Regions from separate parts of the Pseudomonas sp. YJ42 genome, predicted to be linked through region 3. Evidence: predicted binding sites of a transcription regulator. Region 3 holds the regulator's gene; each other region holds the start of a gene.
What was found. The regulator FliA, encoded in region 3, starts transcription of late flagellar genes. The targets are predictions, from matches to a motif close to CTAAAGTTTNNNNNNNNNNNGCCGNTAA.

Region 1: the regulator FliA is predicted to act here: its motif matches at 2,046-2,073, upstream of ACL0K2_RS11420 (methyl-accepting chemotaxis protein).
Region 2: the regulator FliA is predicted to act here: its motif matches at 1,885-1,912, upstream of ACL0K2_RS06325 (methyl-accepting chemotaxis protein).
Region 4: the regulator FliA is predicted to act here: its motif matches at 1,669-1,696, upstream of ACL0K2_RS07805 (methyl-accepting chemotaxis protein).

What each region holds. Positions count from the first base shown of each region.
Region 1 covers NZ_CP178378.1:2,508,210-2,511,725, reverse strand. Annotated here, with positions in the region: gene ACL0K2_RS11430 (PaaI family thioesterase) at 1-351, opposite strand, end outside; gene ACL0K2_RS11425 (3-hydroxyacyl-CoA dehydrogenase) at 492-2,009, shown strand; gene ACL0K2_RS11420 (methyl-accepting chemotaxis protein) at 2,222-3,516, shown strand, end outside.
Region 2 covers NZ_CP178378.1:1,431,535-1,435,050, forward strand. Annotated here, with positions in the region: gene ACL0K2_RS06315 (TonB-dependent siderophore receptor) at 1-1,236, opposite strand, end outside; gene ACL0K2_RS06320 (septal ring lytic transglycosylase RlpA family protein) at 1,406-1,822, shown strand; gene ACL0K2_RS06325 (methyl-accepting chemotaxis protein) at 1,945-3,258, shown strand; gene ACL0K2_RS06330 (sugar transporter) at 3,378-3,516, opposite strand, start outside.
Region 3 covers NZ_CP178378.1:1,277,618-1,281,133, reverse strand. Annotated here, with positions in the region: gene flhF (flagellar biosynthesis protein FlhF) at 1-890, shown strand, start outside; gene fleN (flagellar synthesis regulator FleN) at 982-1,809, shown strand; gene fliA (RNA polymerase sigma factor FliA) at 1,806-2,552, shown strand; gene ACL0K2_RS05605 (chemotaxis response regulator CheY) at 2,671-3,045, shown strand; gene ACL0K2_RS05600 (protein phosphatase CheZ) at 3,069-3,516, shown strand, end outside.
Region 4 covers NZ_CP178378.1:1,745,728-1,749,243, forward strand. Annotated here, with positions in the region: gene ACL0K2_RS07805 (methyl-accepting chemotaxis protein) at 1-1,591, opposite strand, end outside; gene ACL0K2_RS07810 (substrate-binding periplasmic protein) at 1,869-2,687, opposite strand; gene ACL0K2_RS07815 (TetR/AcrR family transcriptional regulator) at 2,938-3,516, shown strand, end outside.

The DNA of each region.
Region 1 (3,516 bases), 1.2 Mb from region 3:
CATGAATACTTTCTGCCCGGCGGAGCGGCACCGAGCGACGGCTCTGATCCGGCTACCCGCAGCGGCGGGTGCGCTGAAGTTGATGTTCATCGACAGGGTCAATGCGACTCGGCGTTCCGTCGGGTCCGCCTCCCAGGTGCCGCATAAGCCCATGGCGACATCTATCAGGGTCGCCATGACGCCGCCGTGCATGTTGCTGGCATTGTTCAGGTGCCGCGGCAGTAGATCCAGTGCGAGGGTGGCATGCTGTGGTCCATAGGCCAGCAGCTCGCAGCCGACATCTTGAAAGAATCCGGTCACGGAAGCATGGACCTGCTGCAACTGTGCGGGTGAATAGTCGGAAGTGGGCATAGCGATTGGTCACGGATGGCTTGCTAAGCAGACTGGCAGTCTTTAGGCTCTTGGTCAATAAAAGGCGGAATGTCATTTCGCACTGCGGAATGCGAGGATCGGTTCAGGTAGACGCAACGCCATCCATTGAGGAGGTTCGCATGTTTTCCCGTATTGGCATCATCGGCGCCGGCGCCATGGGGCGCGGCATCGCGCAATTATTCGCCAGCGCCGGCCAGCAGGTCTGGCTGTACGACAGTCGCCCCGAAGCCATCGAGCAAGCCCTGCAATTCAACCGTGAACTGCTCGAACGCAGTGTCGCCAAGGGCCGCTTGAGTGCCGATGAGTTGACTGCGATTCTGGCGCGCATGCAGCCGGCTCATCAACTGGCCGAGCTATCCGCCTGCGATTTGCTGATCGAAGCCATCGTCGAGAATCTCGAGGCCAAACAGAGTCTGTTCGTTGAGCTCGAAGGGCTGGTCGCTGAGGAAGCCGTGCTCGCGACCAATACCTCGTCCCTCTCGGTGACCCGCATCGCCAGTGCCTGCGCCCGTCCCGAGCGGGTGGCGGGCTACCATTTCTTTAACCCAGTGACGTTGATGAAACTGGTCGAAGTGGTCCGTGGCGAGCGCACCGATCCGGGCGTGATCGACCGTCTGGTGCAATTGGCCGAGCACGCCGGACACTTCCCCGCCATCACCCCGGACACACCCGGTTTTCTGGTCAACCATGCCGGCCGTGCATATGGTACCGAGGCCCAGAGGATCCTCAGCGAGGGGATCGCCACGCCGGAGCAGATCGACCGCATCCTGCGCGATGGCCCCGGCTTTCGCATGGGGCCGTTCGAGCTGTTCGACCTGACTGGCCTGGACATCTCCCATGCGGTGATGGAGTCGGTGCACGACCAGTTCTACTACGATCCGCGCTATACGCCGTCTTACCTCGCCGCGCAGCGGGTCGCAGGAGGCTTGCTCGGTCGCAAGACCGGTCAGGGTTTCTACCGTTACGAGGATGGCCAGCAAATCCGCCCGCCGGAGCCTCGCTTCGAGACGGTCACCATCGATCGGCCGTTTTGGCTCGACAGCATCGAGCCCGAAGTACGCAATTATCTCGGCTCGATACTGCAGCAGGCCGGTGCGCTGCTTGAAGAGGGCGCCGAACCGTCGAGCCAAGCGATCTGTCTGATCACTCCACTGGGTGAGGATGCCAGCAACTGCATCGAGCGCCTGGCGCTGCCGGCGGTGCGCACCATCGCCCTGGACCTGTTCAGTGACCTCGACAAACGCCGCGTGCTGATGCGCCAGCCCGCGCTGGATCCGGCGCTTGAGGCCCAGGCGCGCCAGGCGCTGGGAGCCGATGGGGTGCCGGTCGAGGTGATCAACGATTCTCCAGGCTTCGTCAGCCAGAGAATCGTCGCCAGCATCGTCAACCTTGGCTGTGAGATCGCACAAAAGGGCATTGCCTCGCCAGAGACCCTCGACCGCGCCGTGACGCTTGCGCTCGGCTATCCGAAGGGCCCGCTGGGGTTCGCCGATTATTACAACCCCGCTCGAATTCTCAACATTCTGGAAGGCATGCAAACCTGCTACGGCCATGAGCCTCGCTATCGCCCCAGCCCCTGGCTGCGGCGACGGGTGCAGCTCGGGCTGCCGCTGACGGCGCCGGATGCGTCGCGCTGAGGCGAAGCGAGCCTGGTATCAGCAGCGTCAGCGCGATTGAAGATTGGCGGTATACGGCCGTTAACCCGGTAAACCCGGCCTTCCGGGCGATAAAAAACGCTTGCACATCGTTTTTATCGCCCGGTAAAAGCCGTTTGCCACCAAGGAACAATGTTCATGGGTGGCAGAGGTGGTACAACACCTTTTTATCGGATGAAAACAAGAGGCCACCGATGCGCCCTTCCTTCCGCCTTCACCCCAAGGCCTGCCTGCTGCACGCAGCCGCCTTGCTGGGGCTGTTGTTGTTTCATGACTGGATGGGACTGCCGTTCTATCTGACCGTGATCTCGATCATGCTGCTCGCTCTGTGGCCCTGGCTAGGTCCATGGCGTGCCGGTAGCACCGCCCCCGCTTCGGTCGATACCGGCCTGCAGAGCTCCGCCGCGCTGAGCAAGAGCCTTTCTCGTCATACCTGTCACAACGCACTATCGGCCGCGCAAGTATCGTTTAGCGCCGAGCAGTTGGCCGCGCGCCTGCAGTCGCAGCTGACAGCGATCAGTGAGGTTGCCAATGGCGCAGAAGCGATGACTGCGACCGAGCAGGGCAGTGCCTCCCGGGCCCGCCAGGCGCTGGAAGCCGCGGAAGCCGTCCGCCGTAGCAGCGACAGCGGGCGCGCCGAGCTGCAGCATGCAATCGAGCGTATGCAGGCGCTCAGCGCGCAGACCCAAGCCAGTCGTGAGCTGCTCGACGGGCTCTCGGCGCGCACTGAAGAAATACGACGAATCACCGATGTGATCCAGTCCATCGCCAACCAGACCAACCTGCTTGCGCTCAACGCCGCGATCGAGGCTGCGCGTGCCGGAGAGGCTGGACGCGGCTTTGCGGTGGTAGCCGACGAGGTGCGCAACCTCGCTGGGCGTACCAGCAGTGCCACCGACGAAGTCGGGCGGATGGTCAGCGATATCCGTGAACAGAGCGGGGCGGTGGTGAGCCACATCCAGAAACAGGCAAGCGAACTCGACGAAGCCGCGGCGCAGATCGCCGGTACCGGGACCCAGCTCAGCGGTATCGCCGACCTGGCCGGCAATGTCGAAACCCAGGTGGCGGAAATCACCTCCGGCACGGCCAATAACCATGAGCGGCTCGCACAGCTGTTCGTGGCGCTGGACCAACTGCGCGGAGACGCGCTGGAGAGCGAAGCTCAGACTCGCCAGCTGGAACAGGCGGCAGAAGCTCTCGTCGGTCAGGCAGAAGCCGTTAGCGAGCAGCTCGCCGAAGTGCAGCTCGATGATTATCACCAGAGCATCTTTGACCTGGCGCGTGAAGGCGCAGCCGCCATCGGTGCGCGTTTCGAGGCTGATCTGCAAGCCGGACGGCTCACGCTCGATGACCTTTTCGATCGCAATTACCAGGCGCAGCCGGGGACCAATCCGGTTCGCTACAGCACCCGCTTCGACCGCTATGCCGACGAAGTCCTGCCGGCGATTCAGGAGCCACTGCTCGAGCGTAACGATGCGCTGGTCTATGC
Region 2 (3,516 bases), 150 kb from region 3:
CACGCTCGGTGGGGCCAGATCACCTTGCACTGGTTCATAGATATCAATGGCGCGGCGGGTGGCGTTGGGATTGCGGTAGGTCTTGCCGCGATATTGGTCGGAGAGTTCATTGTCGACACCGACCAGCAGGTCGTGACGCTGGCCTAACAGCTCGGCCCTGCCAATGAAATCCCAGCTGGCGTAGCGGGTTTCATAGTCATAGTGGGCGCCGTTGGCGGCGCGGGTCAGCTGTCCCGAGGCTGACAAGGAGATCGGCTGGGCGATGGATAGCCCGTAGCGGTCGTTGTTCCAGCCGTAGATCAGCCGCGTCTTCCAGCTGTCGTTCAGTTCGTATTCGAAACGCGCCATCGCGGTCTCGCTGATACCCACCGCTTTCGCCCAGGTTTCATCCAGACGCTTGTCGTAGTCGACATCCGCTGGGTGCCCATCGACGAACACCGTGCCGCGATCGAAGGGGCTGGAGTAGTCGTTGTATTCATAGGCCAGGGTCAGGCTGGCACGCTCACCGACCCAACTCAGCGAGGGCGCGACCAGGCTGTGTTCATCAACACCGTAATTGCGCCAGTAATCCTCGTGTTGTCGCTCGGCGATCAGCCGATAGGCGAAGCCGCTATCACCCAGCGGGCCGGTGGTATCGATAGAGACGCTGCCGCCATCCTCGCTGTACAGCGAGCCGCCCAGCGTAGTGCTTTGGCTGTAGCGAGGCTGTTTGCTGATCACATTGATCAACCCGCCCGGATCGAGCGCGCCATAAAGCAGCGAAGCTGGGCCCTTGAGCACCTCAACGCGCTCGGTGGTGGCGCTGAAGTTGCGCGACAGGCTGGAGCGGATACCGTCGCGTAGAAACGAGCCATCGGCGTTGGTGCCGAAACCGCGCTTGATGAACGCATCCTTGGTGTTGCCCAGGGTATTGCTCTGGCTTACCCCACTGACGAACTTCATCGCATCGTCCAGCGATCGCACAGCGAAGTCGTCGATGACTTGCGGCGTCACCACGTTAACCGTTTGCGCCTCCTCACGGATCGGCACACTCCCCTTGCTCGCACTGCTGACTTGCCGCGCCCCGTAGCCCAGGTCCGATTCGACAGGCGCGCCGACGATTTGAACTTCGGGCAATACTGTTGTCTGCTGTTCAGCGCCGATGGCGAGTTCCAGCGGGCTGAGGGAAAAGGACAGTAGCAGGCAGCGCGAAATGTGCGCGCCGGTGTGGCGCGGAAGCGGAGAATGCACGGACAAACCCTGTTGGCGATGAGAAGGATTCGCAATTTACCACCACCAAACGCACACGGCTCGCATTCGAGAATAATTCTTATAAAGAGCCTGAGTGGGAGCCGGACGTGATCTCAATCTCGACATCGTCGGATGGCACGCCTGCCTGGTCCCGCCGGCAAACCAAGGACTGAACATGCTTAACGGATCAGCTCGCTGGATCATCACCCTGTCACTGGTCGCTGCGCTCGCAGGCTGCGCGACGCCGACCCCGGAGCCTGGATCCGTCCCCAGTCCCGCGCCACCATCGCCTGCGGGCGAGCAAATCGGCTCGGGAAAGGCGTCGTACTACGGCAGTCAGCACCACAACAAGCTCACAGCCAGCGGCGAGCGCTTCGACCAGGGTGCGCTGACGGCCGCCCACCGTACCCTGCCGTTCGGAACCAAAGTCCGGGTGGTCAACGCCCGCAATGGTAAGAGCGTCGTGGTGCGCATCAATGACCGCGGCCCCTATGTCCGCGGACGCGTCATCGACCTCTCCAAAGCGGCATTCCAGCGCATCGCCAGCACCCGCGCCGGGGTGATCCGAGTTCGACTCGAACGGGCTGACTGAGCAGAGCGACCATGGCGGAGGCAAGCTGAACGACCGCTTGCCGCTGGCCGCGGACGAGCTGCATCAAGAACCCGGAGGCAGCGCCGATAGAGCTGGCACACCAACTCACCTTTCGGTGCCACATGTTCAACGGCCATCTCAAAAAACAACTCGAAGAACAATCCGCGGAGCTGCTGCAGCTACGTCAGCTGCGCGAGCAGATGGAGGCCACCAAGCTCACCATCACGCTCGATCGCGATTTCCGCATGATGGCCATGAACCAGCGCTTCGCGCAGACCCTCGGCTACCCCGTGAGTCAGCTGCAGGGCCGGGTCATGACCGACATCGTGCCGGCTTATGTGAGGAACCTGTCCTGTTTCAAGAGTTTCACCAGCGCCGTGTCCCGGATGGAACCCATCAGCGACAACTATCGTTTCCTGGGCGGCAACGGCAACCTCGTCTGGCTGCACATCGAGTGGTATCCGATCCGCGACGCGAAGGGTGGGCTGCAGCACATGAGCGGCTTCGCCCGCGAAGTGACGCGAGAGCTGCAGCTGGCCAAGGAGAACGAAGCCTTCATCAAGGCCCTGCTACGCTCGACCGCGGTCATTCAGTTCAACTTGGACGGCACAATCGTGACCGCGAACGAGCAATTCCTGAAGGGCACCGGCTATTCGCTCCAGCAGATCGTCGGCAAGCACCACCGCATGTTCTGCACCCAGGAAGAGGCCTCGTCCACGCAGTACAGGGCGTTCTGGGAAACCCTCAATCGCGGCGAGTTCGTCGCCGACCGCTTCAAGCGTATCGACAGCCATGGGCGCGACCTCTGGCTGGAAGCGACCTACAACCCGGTATTCGATGCCGAGGGCAAGCTTTGCAAGGTGGTCAAGTTCGCCAGCGTGGTAACTGATCAGGTGGCGCGTGAGGAAGAAGTGCGTGAGGCGGCCAGTATCGCCTATGACGTCTCCCGGCAGACCGACACCCGTGCCGAACGCGGTGCTGTCGTGGTCAAGGACACAGTAGCGACCATGCAGCGCATCGCGGCGGAGGTGGAATCGGCCACCCAGGGTATCGAAGCCCTGGGCCAGCAATCGTTGCTGATCAGTTCGATCGTCCAGACCATCGGCGGCATCGCCGCGCAGACCAACCTGCTCGCGCTCAATGCGGCCATCGAAGCGGCACGCGCCGGCGAACAGGGCCGGGGCTTCGCGGTCGTGGCCGACGAAGTTCGCCAGCTGGCGGGCCGGACCAGCGCAGCCACCGAAGAGATCGTCGCCGTGGTGCAGAAGAACCAGACCCTGGTCGACGACGCCGTGCGGGAGATGGCCAACAGCCGGGAACAGGCGGCCGAAGGGCTGTCACTGGCCAACCAGGCCGGTGCCGTGATCGTCGAGATCCAGGACGGCGCCAAACAGGTCGTCAGCGCGGTCGGTCGCTTCGCCAACGAACTGAACTGACGCCACCCGCACCCCAAGCCGCCGGCCCTGCACTCGAGCAGGGCCGGCGTTCTGCTAGCCCGAGGCGGCCAAGGCCTGCCGGGGACCGCCTCGCTCGGCACCCCGCGCGAGCTGACGCCTCAGCCGACCGCCGTTTCCACCGGCCGCGCGAAGCGATAGGCGGCGAAACAGCAGAGCACCACGCCCGCCAGCGCCAGCAACCCGCCGACCATTCCCACATTCGCCAGGCCCAGCTGACGCACCACCAGACTGCCCATC
Region 3 (3,516 bases):
TCGAAATGCAGCTGGGTTCTATCGCCTGGGGGCAGGAGCAGAATCGTCGTCCGCAGCAGGCCAGCCTCTGGCGCCGTTTGCAGCGTATCGGGCTGCCGGCCGAGCTGTCGCGTACCTTGCTGGAGAAGGTTGCGACCGTGTCCGAGCCGCGCCAGGCCTGGCGTATGGTGCTGGCGTACCTGGCGCAAGCGATCAAGGTCAGCAAGGTCGAGCCGCTGGAAGAGGGCGGTATCATCGCGCTGGTCGGTCCGGCCGGTGCGGGCAAGACCACTACGCTGGCCAAGCTCGCGGCGCGCTACGTGCTCAAGCACGGCGCGCAGAGCATCGCGCTGGCGAGCATGGACAACTATCGTATCGGTGCGCATGAGCAATTGAAGACGCTGGGCCGCATTCTCGATGTACCGGTCATTCAAATCGATCCTACCCAGCCGCTGAGCAAGACGCTGGCACCGATGGCTCGCAAGCGTCTGATCCTCGTCGATACCGCCGGCCTGCCGGCCAGTGATCCGATGATGAATGTGCAGCTCGAAGCGCTGGCTGACCGCGGCATCAAATCGAAAAACTACCTGGTACTGCCGTCCACCAGCCAGAGCCAGGTGCTCAAGGCGACCTGGCACCACTACCGCCGTTGCGGGCTGGCGGGCTGTATTCTGACTAAACTGGATGAAGCCGGGAGCCTGGGTGATGTGCTTGGTCTGACCATCAGCCAGCATCTGCCCATCGCCTACCTCGCCGACGGGCCGCGTATCCCCGATGATCTGCACCTGCCGCGTAGCCACCAGCTGGTTAGCCGTGCAGTGAGTCTGCAATCCGAAGACAATCCCAGCGAGGAAACCATGGCCGACATGTTCTCCGGTCTGTACAACGGTTCTTCACGGAAGGTCGGGTGAACGCTTTGCTCCGTGACACATACAAAGATGGCGCGTTCGGGCTGAACGCATCGATGGCCCAAGGGCTCCAGCAAGAGATAGGCGTGTGAAAATGGGTATTCATCCCGTACAGGTTATTGCAGTGACTGGCGGCAAGGGTGGCGTCGGCAAGACCAACGTGTCGGTCAATCTGTCGCTGGCCCTGGCCGAACTCGGTCGCCGAGTGGTGTTGCTCGACGCCGACCTTGGACTGGCCAATGTCGACGTACTGCTGGGTTTGACCACCAAGCGCACCCTGGCAGACGTCATTGCCGGCGAGTGCGATCTGCGTGACGTAATGATTCAAGGGCCGGGCGGCATCCGTGTCGTACCCGCGGCCTCCGGCACTCAGAGCATGGTGCAGTTGTCTACTCTGCAACATTCGGGGTTGATTCAGGCGTTCAGCGAAATCGGCAACGATATCGACGTGCTGATCATCGACACCGCGGCGGGTATCGGTGACGGCGTAGTGAGCTTCGTGCGTGCCGCGCAAGAAGTGTTGTTGGTGGTGACCGACGAACCCACTTCGATCACCGATGCCTACGCGCTGATCAAGCTCCTCAATCGCGACTACGGGATCAGCCGCTTCCGTGTGCTGGCGAACATGGCGCACGCGCCGCAGGAAGGCCGCAATCTGTTTGCGAAGCTGACCAAGGTGACCGAGCGCTTCCTTGATGTAGCGTTGCAGTACGTCGGCGCCATTCCTTATGACGAGGCGGTGCGCAAGGCAGTACAGAAGCAGCGCGCCGTGTACGAGGCTTATCCGCGAGCCAAGTGCTCGCTGGCCTTCAAGGCCATCGCGCAGAAAGTGGACACCTGGCCGCTGCCGGCATCGCCACGTGGTCATTTGGAATTCTTTGTGGAGCGCCTGGTCAGGCCCGCCGCAGAGCCTCATGAATAACAGCGGCTGGACTCGGTATGTATAACAGCAAAGCTCAGGCTAAAGATTCGCAGTATCAGCTCATCGATCAGTACGCGCCGTTGGTCAAGCGCATCGCCTATCACCTCCTGGCGCGTTTGCCGGCGAGCGTGCAGGTTGATGATCTGATGCAGGCCGGGATGATCGGTTTGCTGGAAGCGTCAAAAAAATACGATGCGGGCAAGGGCGCGAGTTTCGAGACCTATGCCGGCATTCGCATCCGCGGCGCCATGCTCGATGAGGTCCGTAAGGGTGACTGGGCGCCGCGCTCAGTGCATCGCAACTCTCGTATGGTCAGCGAGGCGATCCGGGCAATCGAAGCCAGAACGGGCCGAGATGCTAAAGATCAGGACGTTGCGGCCGAACTTAAATTGAGTCTCGATGAGTACTACGGCATTCTGGGCGACACCCTGGGCAGCCGCCTGTTCAGCTTCGATGATCTGTTGCAGGAAGGCGAGCATGGGGAGTTCGAGGAGGATGCTGCCAGCACCCATCCGGAACCGTCCCGCGATCTTGAAGACGAGCGTTTTCAACAGGCGCTGGCCGAGGCCATCGGCAACTTGCCCGAACGTGAGAAGCTGGTGCTTTCGCTGTATTACGACGAAGAGTTGAATTTGAAGGAAATCGGCCAGGTGCTGGGCGTCAGTGAATCGCGGGTGAGTCAGCTGCACAGTCAGTGCGCGGCACGTCTGCGGGCTCGCCTCGGCGAGTGGCGCGCCCGCTGACGGGCGGTTCGCAAAACAGTATTAGAGGCCGCTTACGAGCTTCATTCATGAGGCCCGCAACAGACCGTGAGCCGGTTCTGGGATTTCGGGATTTACGGAGGTGTACTTGGACAAGAACATGAAAATCCTCATCGTCGATGACTTTTCGACCATGAGACGGATCATCAAGAACCTCTTGCGCGATCTGGGCTTTACCAACACCGCTGAAGCGGACGACGGCACCACCGCGTTGCCGATGCTGAAAAGCGGCAGTTTCGACTTCCTCGTCACGGACTGGAACATGCCCGGTATGAGCGGCATCGATCTGCTGCGCGCCGTGCGCGCCGACGAGCGCCTGAAGCATCTGCCGGTGCTGATGGTCACCGCCGAGGCGAAGCGCGATCAGATCATCGAGGCCGCGCAGGCGGGCGTAAACGGTTACGTGGTCAAGCCATTCACGGCCCAAGTGCTCAAAGAGAAGATTGAAAAGATCTTCGAGCGCGTCAACGGCTGAAGCAGTAACGCCGCGAGGGCACTATGACGCAAGCAGATCAAAGCCTGGCAGAGTTCGAAGCGACTCTGAAGGCTCACGCACCTCAATTGATCGAAAGTCTGCAGCAGGGCCGCTTCGACGAAGCGACGCAGATGTTCAACGAGCTCAACCAGGCCCGCAATCATGGGCTCTATCTGGAAGTCGGCAAGCTCACCCGCGAGCTGCATAACGCCATCGTCAAGCTTGAAATGGACACCTGTGCCACGGGCGGTGACCCGTCACCGATCACCGATGCCACCGATCGGCTTTCCTATGTGGTGGAGATGACCGAAAAAGCGGCCAATCGCACGATGGACCTGGTCGAAGAATCCGCTCCGCTGGTGAATTACGTCAGTTACGAAGCGCAGAGCCTGACCGCCGATTGGCAGCGCTTCATGCGCCGCGAGATGAATGCCGAGCAGTTCAGAGATCTGGTTCGGCGTATTGACCAGT
Region 4 (3,516 bases), 470 kb from region 3:
GCTGGATCTCGTCGGTCGACGCCTGGGTACGGCTAGCCAGGGTTCTCACCTCATCGGCGACCACCGCGAAGCCCCGACCCATCTCTCCGGCACGTGCGGCCTCGATGGCGGCATTGAGGGCGAGCAGATTGGTCTGTTCGGAAATGCTGCGGATCACCGCGAGCACCTTGTCGATAGACGCGACCTGCTGCGCGAGGTCGGTCACCGATTCGGCGGCGTGACCGATCTCTCCGGACATTTTCTCGATGTGTGCGATGGAGTCCCCCACCACCTGGCCCGCCTGCACCGCTTCGTCACGCGCGTCCTTGGAGGCCTGCGCGGCGCTGCTGGCGTTGCGGGCGATCTCCTGGACCGTCAAGCCCATCTCATGCACCGCAGTTGCCACCATATCCGTCATCTCGTGCTGGCGCCCGGCGCGGGTGGCGGTGTTATCGACCACTTCCGCCACCTGCCCGACCGCAACGCGCAACTGTTGGCTGGTATTCAGTACGTCACCGATGAGGCCCCGCAGGCTGCCGATGAAGCGATTGAAACCGCGCGCCAGATCACCCAGCTCGTCAGCCCGGCTCTCGTCGAGGCGGCGAGTCAGGTCGCCGCCGCCACCGCCGATTTCCACCAGCGCCGAGGTCACCTGGCGGATCGGTCGAACCAGCCCACGGGCCAGCAACACCACGAGCCCCAGGAAGAACAACGCGATACAGGCCGCGATCAGGCTGATGGTCCACAAGGTGCGTCGTGCTTCAGCGAAGATTTCGGCTTCCGGCACCGTGCTGACCAGGATCCAGTTCAGGCTGTCCAGCGGTTGCGCCAGTGCCAGAAAAGCTTCGCCCTCATGCTCGAATCTCACCGTCGTTTGCTCGCCCGCCAGCAGGCGACGCGCCGCATCATCGCCGGTCAGCGCCTTCAGTTCGGTGCGATCGTTATGCTCGGTACGGGGATGAACCTTGACCCGTCCGCTCGCATCGATCAGGTACACCTCGCCTCGCTCACCGAAGCGAAAGTTGCTGATCAGCTCGGACATGCTTTTCAGGCTGTAGCCCAGCCCGGCAACGCCCAGGGTCTTGCCGCCGGCCGTGATGCGCTGGTTGATGAACAGCGTGGGTAGCCGCGAGGTCTTGTCGATGTCGATCTCGAAGCGGCGGTTTATGTCGCTGTCGAGCAGGCTGTAGAACCAGCCATCGCCCGGCGCACTGCGTTGCAAGGTGCGTGAAAGACCGGTCTCGGAATAATAGTTGCCGCTTTCCAGCACCGCGATGGAGGCCGTCAACGCTTGCTCCTGGGTTTTCACCCCCTGCAGGTAGCGCCCCATCGCCGCCGCCTGATCCGGGCTCTCGCCATCGCGAAGCCACTCCTGCACCAGGCTGTTACCCGCGATCCCGGCGGTGGCGGTTATCGGCGCCATCAACGTGCGCTCGATATCGTTGCGAATCGCGGTGATGTTGGCAGGCAGGGCCTGGCCAACCAGATAGCGTTCGGCCAAACCATTCAGTGCGGATGAATAAATCAGGATGACGATCAGGAGGCTGGTGAGTAACGCAGCCCCCATGCTGACAATCAACTGCCACTGGATACTGCGTTTCATGAAAGACATGTGACGACCTCTGGCGGGAACTACGTATACATTTATTCGTCTTTTCGTATACGCCATTTATGCATGGCGTCATTCGTCTATCGGTACGGCCATGACAAACTTGATAACCGTTCGGCGGCGGCGTTGATTGGCCGGTAGCACCGCGCCTGGCGGTCGACATCGCTATCCCGTTCGCTATCGCGCCTCATGGCGTGATGGCTCGCCAACCTTGCGTAGCCCCAGCAACCACAGGCTAATGCATACGCGCGACCTGCCTACGGCTGCCGACGAACCTCTATCAATCACCGCTCGCGTGCTTGAGCTTCTGCCGCTCGAGAAAATCGACTTTCCATTGCTCCATACCGATGTATTCCGAAGACAGGTTCGCCTCGACCTGATGCCGTGTCTTGAGCGCGGCGACGGCAGACGACTGATCAGCGAGGTAGCGGTCGAAGCGCTCGACCAGTTCAGGATGATCGAGCGTGGAGAGATTGAAGGTGCTGCGGGTATGCGGTAGCGCGGGTTCGAATACCAGAGCGCCCGGCTTCGCACGCACATTGTTCAGGTAGTGCGCCGCGACCACCACATTGTAGTAGGCGCCGTCGCTGTCCTTGAGCAGGGCCTGGCGCACCATGCGCGGCAGATCCGGGCTGCTGACCAGGAGGATCTGCCCGGCCGCGACCCGATCTTCGTAGCCCCAGGGTGTCCAACCGTCGACCACCGCCAGCCGCTTGAGCTCGTCGACCCCAAGCCCTGCGCGTCGAGGAGCCACCATCACCCCATCGATATACTTGACCACTGCCTGGCTGTAATGCAGCCGGTAGCCGCGCTTGGCGGCTGCGGACCAGTTGGGGTTATCCGGATACTTGGCATCGATGCGACCAGCGAGCAGCGCGGGTAGTAATTCCTCGACCGGTAGAACCTTGTAGACCAGTCGCACTCCGCTGTGCGCGGCAAAGCTGTCCAGAAGCTCGCGAGCGAAGCCCCGATAATTGCCGTGCGCATCGCCGTCATAGTGCGGCATGAAAGCCGCCTGCTCGACACCGACTACATAAGTCTGCTCGGCGAGCACGGGTGCCGACAGCGCCAGCAAGGCGATCGCAAGAATCGTTTTCATGGGAGCTCCTTGTTGAGTTGGACGACCCGCTCGGCAGCCGGCAGCTGTCCTGTAATCGATTAAACGCAGGACATGACGAGTCGAACTGATGGCACGACAGTATCAGAAGCCTTTGATATATGTATACAAAACATCATGAAATTTGTTCACATAAAATCCCGCCAGCGCAGCGACTTGAGGCCATTCGGAAGCCAGTGCTAGCATGCCGCGGCAGGCCACCAGGCTGGTGGTTGTGAATCGAACAGGTCTTATGTCCAGTATCCGCGAGCGCAACAAAGAACTGATCCTGCGCGCTGCCAGCGAAGAGTTTGCCGAAAAGGGCTTCGCCGCCAGTAAAACCAGTGACATCGCCAACCGCGCCGGGCTACCCAAGCCCAACGTTTACTACTATTTCAAAAGCAAGGAAAACCTCTATCGAGAGGTGCTCGACAGCATCGTCGAGCCTCTGCTGCAGGCGTCCGCTCCGTTCAATCAGCCCGGCGAACCGGCCGACGTACTGCGCGCCTACATTCGCACCAAGATCCGCATTTCACGTGAGCATGCCTGCGCCTCCAAGGTGTTCGCCAGCGAGATCATGCATGGCGCACCGCATCTCCCGGCCGAGCGGGCCGCACAATTGAACGCCCAGGCCAGCCACAACGTCGCCTGCATTCAGGGCTGGATCGATCAGGGTTTGATGGCTGCGGTCGACCCCAATCATCTGATGTTCAGCATCTGGGCAGCGACCCAGACCTACGCCGATTTCGACTGGCAGATCACCACCGTGACAGGCAAGGCGAAGCTCGACGATGCGGACTATGAAGCCGCCGCCGAAACGATCATTCGTATG